DNA from 3 places in the Pseudarthrobacter woesei genome. Region 3 is predicted to be linked to each of the others. Evidence: riboswitches for the same ligand, from Rfam matches in the RefSeq annotation. Region 3 holds a riboswitch; each other region holds the start of a gene.
The links. Region 3 has a riboswitch for S-adenosylmethionine ahead of ACZYZE_RS11015 (DUF1737 domain-containing protein). Riboswitches for the same ligand answer to the same signal wherever they lie in the genome.
Positions count from the first base shown of each region.

Region 1: another riboswitch for S-adenosylmethionine. It lies ahead of metX (homoserine O-acetyltransferase MetX); the one in region 3 lies ahead of ACZYZE_RS11015 (DUF1737 domain-containing protein).
Region 2: another riboswitch for S-adenosylmethionine. It lies ahead of ACZYZE_RS06085 (aminotransferase class V-fold PLP-dependent enzyme); the one in region 3 lies ahead of ACZYZE_RS11015 (DUF1737 domain-containing protein).

Region 1 covers NZ_JBVAYU010000005.1:65,013-67,321, forward strand. Annotated here, with positions in the region: gene ACZYZE_RS09095 (bifunctional o-acetylhomoserine/o-acetylserine sulfhydrylase) at 1-891, shown strand, start outside; SAM riboswitch class IV at 1,002-1,118, shown strand; gene metX (homoserine O-acetyltransferase MetX) at 1,130-2,309, shown strand, end outside.
Region 2 covers NZ_JBVAYU010000003.1:136,170-138,478, reverse strand. Annotated here, with positions in the region: gene ACZYZE_RS06090 (glutamyl-tRNA reductase) at 1-1,043, shown strand, start outside; SAM riboswitch class IV at 1,131-1,244, shown strand; gene ACZYZE_RS06085 (aminotransferase class V-fold PLP-dependent enzyme) at 1,279-2,309, shown strand, end outside.
Region 3 covers NZ_JBVAYU010000006.1:196,215-198,523, forward strand. Annotated here, with positions in the region: gene ACZYZE_RS11005 (heparan-alpha-glucosaminide N-acetyltransferase domain-containing protein) at 1-26, shown strand, start outside; gene ACZYZE_RS11010 (hypothetical protein) at 143-913, shown strand; SAM riboswitch class IV at 1,048-1,162, shown strand; gene ACZYZE_RS11015 (DUF1737 domain-containing protein) at 1,269-1,517, shown strand; gene ACZYZE_RS11020 (rhodanese-like domain-containing protein) at 1,514-1,933, shown strand; gene ACZYZE_RS11025 (O-succinylhomoserine sulfhydrylase) at 1,934-2,309, shown strand, end outside.

The DNA of each region.
Region 1 (2,309 bases), on a different contig from region 3:
GATGCCGTCCAGCCCAACACCAAGCTGTTCTTCGGTGAAGTGGTCTCCAACCCCCGCCAGGACGTGCTCGATATCGAGGGCATCTCGAAGGTGGCCCACGAGGCCGGTGTGCCGCTGATCGTTGACAACACCCTGTCCACCCCGTACCTGATCCGCCCGATCGAGTGGGGCGCTGACATTGTGGTCCACTCCGCCACCAAGTACCTCGGCGGCCACGGCGCCGCGATCGCCGGCGTGATCGTGGACTCCGGCAACTTCGACTTCGGCAGGGACCCGGAGCGGTTCCCCGGCTTCAACACCCCCGATCCCAGCTACAACGGCCTCGTCTATGCCCGGGACCTCGGCAAGGACGGTGCCCTCGGCTCGAACCTTTCCTACATCCTCAAGGCCCGTGTCCAGCTCCTGCGCGACCTCGGCTCGGCGGTATCCCCGTTCAACGCCTTCCTCATCGCCCAGGGCATCGAGACCCTGAGCCTGCGCGTCGAGCGCCACGTCGCCAACGCCACCACGGTGGCCGAATGGCTGGAGGCACGGGACGACGTCGAATCCGTCGCCTACGCCGGGCTGCCGTCCAGCCCCTGGTACGAGCGCGGCCGCAAGTACGGCCCCAAGGGCACCGGCGCCGTCGTGTCTTTCAACATCGCCGGGGGAGCGGAGGCCGGACAGCGCTTCGTCGATGCCCTCGAACTGCACTCCCATGTGGCGAATATCGGCGACGTGCGCTCGCTGGTGATCCACCCGGCGTCGACCACCCACAGCCAGCTGACGCCGGAACAGCAGGCGATTGCCGGCGTGACCCCCGGCCTTGTACGGCTGTCGGTGGGCCTGGAGCACATCGACGACATCCTCGAGGACCTCGACGCCGGATTCCGCGCGGCCAAGGCCGTCTGAGGACTGCCGGCTCCCGGCGCACAGCCCCTTTCCGGGGTGCGGGGCGCCGGGAGTCATACGCGCGTCACAATCTTCGCCACAACGGCGCCTCAGTTCGTAGACTCAGTGAAGGTCATGAGTGCCAGCAGATAGCCCCGGCTTGCTGGCCGGCAACCCTCCTCTTGCGGCGGGGTGCCCCGGGTGAAGACCTGGCCTGCCGGTCAGCTGACGGCGGGCAAGCGCAAAGTTAGGTCCCCACATGAGCATTGCCGCCACCCGCAAGGGTGTATCCGGAAGCACCACCTCCCCCAACCCGGCTGCCGCGCCGGCAGAAACGGAGCGCCCGGAAACCGGACCGCCGGACACGGCGCGTTCCGACGAAGTTCCGGACGGGACCGTCCAATACCTCCGGATCGGGGACCTCGAACTCGAATCCGGCTCCCGGCTGCCGGACGTCACCCTCGCCTACGAGACGTGGGGAACGCTCAACGCGGACCGCTCCAATGCCGTGCTGATCGAACACGCACTGACCGGTGACACCCACGTCACCCGCGGCGCCGGCGAGGAACCGGGCTGGTGGGAGCAGCTCGCCGGCCCCGGCGCCCCCGTAGACACTGGCACGTACTTCGTTGTCTCCGTCAACATCCTCGGCGGCTGCTACGGCTCCACCGGCCCGTCCTCGCCGGCCCCCGACGGAAAACCCTGGGGCTCACGCTTCCCGCTGGTCACACTGCGGGACACCACCGCGGCCGAGGCCAGATTGGCCGATGCCCTCGGCATCCGCTGCTGGCACGCCGTCCTCGGCGGGTCCCTCGGCGGCGCCCGCGCCCTCGAATGGGCCGTCAGCCACCCAGAGCGGGTCCGGCGCTGCGCCGTGATCTCCGTCGGCGCCAGCAGCACCGCCGAGCAAATTGCCTTCGCCCAGGCCCAGACGCTCGCCATCCGCCAGGACCCCAACTTCAAGGGCGGGGACTACTACGGCGGCCCGGACCCGGAAGCGGGGCTCGCCCTGGCGCGCCGGATCGCGCACATCACCTACCGCTCCGCCGCCGAGCTGGACGGCCGCTTCGGCCGGAAGGCCCAGGAATCCGAGGCTCCGCTGGAAGCCGGTTCGCTGGCCGGCCGCGGACGCTACCAGGTGGAGAGCTACCTCGACCACCAGGGCAACAAGCTGGTCCGCCGCTTCGACGCGAACAGCTACATCGCCATCACCGAGGCGCTTATGAGCCACGATGTCTGCCGCGGCCGCGGCAGCCTCCGGGAAGCCCTGGCTCCGGCCACAGCGGACTTCCTGATAGCGGCTGTCGACTCGGACCGGCTGTACTTCCCGTCCCAGTCCCAGGCCCTCGCCGACGCCCTGCCGGGCGACGTCGCGGTGCACACCATCGAGGCGCCGATCGGACACGACGGCTTCCTGACCGAGATCGGCCAGCTCAGCG
Region 2 (2,309 bases), on a different contig from region 3:
ATCTCTTTGCCGTCGCCGCCGGCCTGGATTCCGCTGTTGCGGGAGAGCGCGAAGTCGCCGGCCAGGTCCGCCGCGCCCTCGCCGAAGCACAAGTTGCCGGTACCGCCAGCGGACGTCTGGTCCGGCTGTTCCAGCGAGCCTCCCGCACGGCGAAGGACGTTGGTTCCCGGACCGCGCTGAGCAGCGCCAGCAGGTCCATTGCGTCTGTGGCGCTCGACCTTGCCGGCGGATCCGGGCATCGGGCCCTCGCTGACACGACGGTGGTCCTCTTCGGCACCGGCGCCTATGCCGCCTGCGTTGCGGAGATCCTCAGAACCAGAGGGTGTACAACGATTTCTGTTTTCTCGCAGTCGGGCCGCTCGGGTGCATTTGTCGCGGCCAGGGGAGGAAGGGCGTTGACGGCCAGGGAATTACCCTCTGCCATTTCGCGGGCAGACGTCATCATTGGCTGCAGCGGCACCGGGACGCGTATCAGTGCAGCCACGCTAGCGGACTGGCGGGAGGCTGCGGGACATTCCCTCACCGTGATTGATCTCGCCCCCAGCCACGACTTCGATCCCCAGGTGGCGCAACTGCCGGGCATTGAACTAATTACCCTGGCATCCGTTCAGCTCGCCGCTCCCCCGGCAGACGCTGAGGCACTGCACCTCGCCCGGTCGCTGGTTCAGCAGGCCGCGCACCACTTCGAGGAGCACGAGGAAATCCGCGCCGTCGACACCGCTGTTGTTGCCCTGCGCCAGCACATCCAGGCGGTCCTCGAAGCCGAGATGGAACGGGTGCGGAAGCACCACGGCTGCGGCGCCCCGGCTGAAGAGGTGAACTTCGCCCTGCGGCGCATTGTAAGGCGGCTGCTCCACACCCCAACGGTCCGCGCCAGGGAACTGGCGACGGCCGGCCGCCAGAACGACTACACGGCGGCGCTGGAGGCGCTGTTCGGCCTCAGCGTTCAGCTCACCAGCCCGCGCCAACCCGGCATCGGCCGGCCGCCCGGGCCGGACCAGCAGCACTGCGAAGCAACGGAGCCGGAGACGGCGGCTTCGTAGCGTCGGCCGGCCGAGCCGCGTAACAAAGCGCTTCACATTGAGGCCCTCCCTTTTCGCCTCCAGCGCGGATGTCCTAGGCTCGAAGCAGGTCACGAGTGCCAGCGCTAAACCCCGGTTTGCTGGCCGGCAACCCTCCATTCGCGGCGGGGTGCCCCGGGTGACGACCTGGCCGGTCCTGAACGGACCCGGCAAGCGCGGATCCCCGGCATGCGGGATCCTTTTCGAGCGAGGTCCCATGACGACTGCCACTTTTCCTGCCACCCCCGGATTCCGCCGTGGCGCCGAAGCCGGAGGCCCGGACGACAGGTTCGCCATCGCCCGCCGCCCGCTGTCCGCGGTCACCGGCGCCGAGATCCAGGCTCCGCTGATCCAGGGCGGCCACGTCCGCTACGCCAACCTGGACTATGGCGCCTCCGCCCCTGCGCTGTCCGTGGTCTCGGCCTACCTGAACGAGATCCTGCCGTACTACGCAAGCGTCCACCGCGGCGCCGGCTACGCCTCCCAGATCAGCACGTCTGTTTACGAGAACGCCCGCACGATCGTCCGCGAGTTCGTGGGCGGACGTCCGGATGACTCCGTAATCTTCACCCGGAACACCACCGACTCGCTGAACCTGCTGGCCGGCTGCCTGCCGGTCGCCGGCGGCGTGCACACCGGCGAGGTGCTCTACCTCGACATCGAACACCACGCCAACCTGCTGCCGTGGCAGACCGTCCCGCACCGCAGCGTTGTGGCTGCCCCCACGGTGGCCGCGACGCTGGAGCGGCTCCGCGCGGAACTGTCCCACGGCGGCGTCAGCCTGCTCGCCGTCACGGGTGCCTCCAACGTCACCGGGGAAATCCTGCCGATCCGCGCACTGGCCGCGCTGGCCCACGAGTACGGCGCCAGGATCGTGGTCGACGCCGCCCAGCTGGCCCCGCACCGCCGGATCGACATCGCCGCGGACGACGTCGACTACCTCGCCTTCTCCGGTCACAAGCTCTACGCGCCGTTCGGCGCCGGCGTCCTGGTGGGCCGGCCGGACTGGCTCGACACCGGCACCCCGCACCTGGCCGGCGGCGGAGCCGTGCAGGATGCCCGGCTCGACACGGTCAGCTGGACCACCGGGCCGGCACGCCATGAGGGCGGCTCCCCCAATGTCCTGGGCGCCGCAACCCTCGCCCGGGCCACCCAGGTGATCGCTGCCCTGGATCCGGAGCAGTGGCAGGCCCACGAGAACACCATCCGGTCCTTCCTCGTCGAGGGGCTCCAGCGGATCGACGGCGT
Region 3 (2,309 bases):
ATGACATTCAGCGAGGTTCGCAATAGCAATGATGAGGCTTCTGGTGGCAGTGCCCATTGCCATTTCAGCGGTGCTGGGTCTATCGACAGCTCCGAGCTTGGCCGCGCCTCCACCGGGGCTTGTCACGAACCCGTGTGAGCGATTGAACGCAGGGGAAGTGCGGCACGCCACCTACGAGGCGGACCGCGTGACGTTCGCCACGGCGAAATCCTATGGCGATATTGAGGTCCTCATTACCGGGTGCGTCAACACTGGAGCAGCGTATGTCCAGGAGTGGCAAAGCACGGGTTTTGCGGGCAGATCCGGTTTCGCCCCGCCGGGCAAGATGTGGCAGGACACTCTCTACTCGCCGTCGGGGTCATTCTCCTTCACGGAGGCGCTTGGCAGGGCAAATCCAGGAACGGCCCTCAAGTACCACACCATTAATCGCGACTCGCGGTGGGGCGGGGAGCCAGGCCCGACGTACAACCAGTACTTTGAAGGTGAGGATGGCGGTGCGGACGAGAACCTGTGGTTCTATCTTCGGCAGGGCGACTACGAGCAGGCGGCGGTCATCAATTGGAACCGTGAACCCGACATGCCCACGGTCCAGGGTGCGTCATTCGCCATCTTCCTTCACGCCGGCAATTCGCCCACCGTGGGATGCATTTCCACCGACCTGCACACGGTGACCCGGCTCCTTCAAAGGGCAACGCCCGGAGACCGGATCGTGATGGGAGTGGAGCCGGCTGTGTTCACCGCAGGTGCTAAAACCGCACCCGCCCCGAAAACTGGCGATGCAGGAATCCCGGCAAGCCCCAAGTCCGCCATGCCACAGTTGCCAGTAAAGACCCTGGCCGCCGGATTGGGCGCCGTCGCACTCCTGACCGGTGCCTTCGTTGTTGCTCGGAACCTCCGGCAGCGCCGTTTGTAACAGCAACGCGGGGTCATTTACGGCCCATCGCCGGGGGCGGGATGGGCCGTAAGTGACCCCGCGTTGACCGGTTCCCGTGACTTAACATGACGACGGCGGTGCGGGCCGGCGTCGGAGGTGTTACGTTTTTGGGGAGTAATGAGACCCGGTGCCAAGCCCTGACTGGCCGGTCGGCAACCCTCCCTTTCGCGGCGGGGTGCCTCAGGTGAATACTCGGCATATCGACCATTCGAGCTGCAAGCGTGAAAGAAGGAGATCCGTCGTGCCTGACGCGTCCGCCCCCGCTGTCCCAAGCACAGCACCCGCCCCGTCCCCCGCCGCCCCCGGCACACCCGCCGCAACGGCCGGGGAAAAGCTGGCCTACCGGCTGTTCACCGGCCCCGACGACCGCGCCTTTTGCGAGCGCGTTTCGACTGCCCTGGCCGAGGGATACGTGCTGCACGGAGGCCCCTCCGCCACGTTCAACGGCAGCAGCGTCATCGTTGCCCAGGCAGTGGTGCTGCCGGCCGCAATCGCCAGCGCGGACGCCGCCGTCGCCAACGCCGTCGATGATCTGGACAGCGACGGCTTCGGCTACGAAGAGACCATCGAGGGCCACGCGTGAGCTACGCCGGGGACCTCAGCCCGCAGGAAGCCTGGGCCAGGCTCGAGGCGGGCGCCCTCCTGGTGGACGTCCGCACCGAAGGCGAGTGGGCGCACATCGGCATTCCGGACACCGCGTCCGCGAACGGCTTGCGGAACGATCCGCTGTTCATCCAGTGGACCCTGGCCGGCGGCATCCCCAATCCGCAGTTCCTCCAGCAGCTCAAGCAGCAGGCCCCCCAAGAGCAAGGCACCGAACTGGTCTTCCTGTGCCGTTCCGGCGCCCGCTCCATCGCCGCCGCGAATGCCGCCACCGAGGCCGGCTTCACCTCGTACAACGTCCTCGAAGGATTCGAAGGCGAACCGGACCGGCACGGCGAACGGACCGTCAACGGCTGGAAGAACCGGGGCCTGCCCACCAACCGCGGAAAGCACTAGATGACATTCAACCCCGACGCCGCCGGCTGGAGCCCCGACACGCGGGCCGTCCGCGGCGGACTCGACCGCACCGGCTTCCAGGAAACCACCGAGCCGATTTTCCTCAACTCCGGTTTCGTCTTCGAATCCGCCGCCGCGGCGGAGCGCGCCTTCACAGGTGAGGACGAGCGCTTCGTCTACTCCCGCTACGGCAACCCGTCCGTGGCGACCTTCCAGGAACGCCTCCGGCTGCTCGAAGGCACCGAGGCGTGCTTTGCGACGGCGTCCGGAATGTCCGCTGTCTTCACGGCCCTCGGCGCCCTGCTGGCCGCCGGCGACCGTGTGGTCGCGGCCCGTTCGCTGTTCGGCTCCTGCTTCGTGATCCTCAACGAGATCC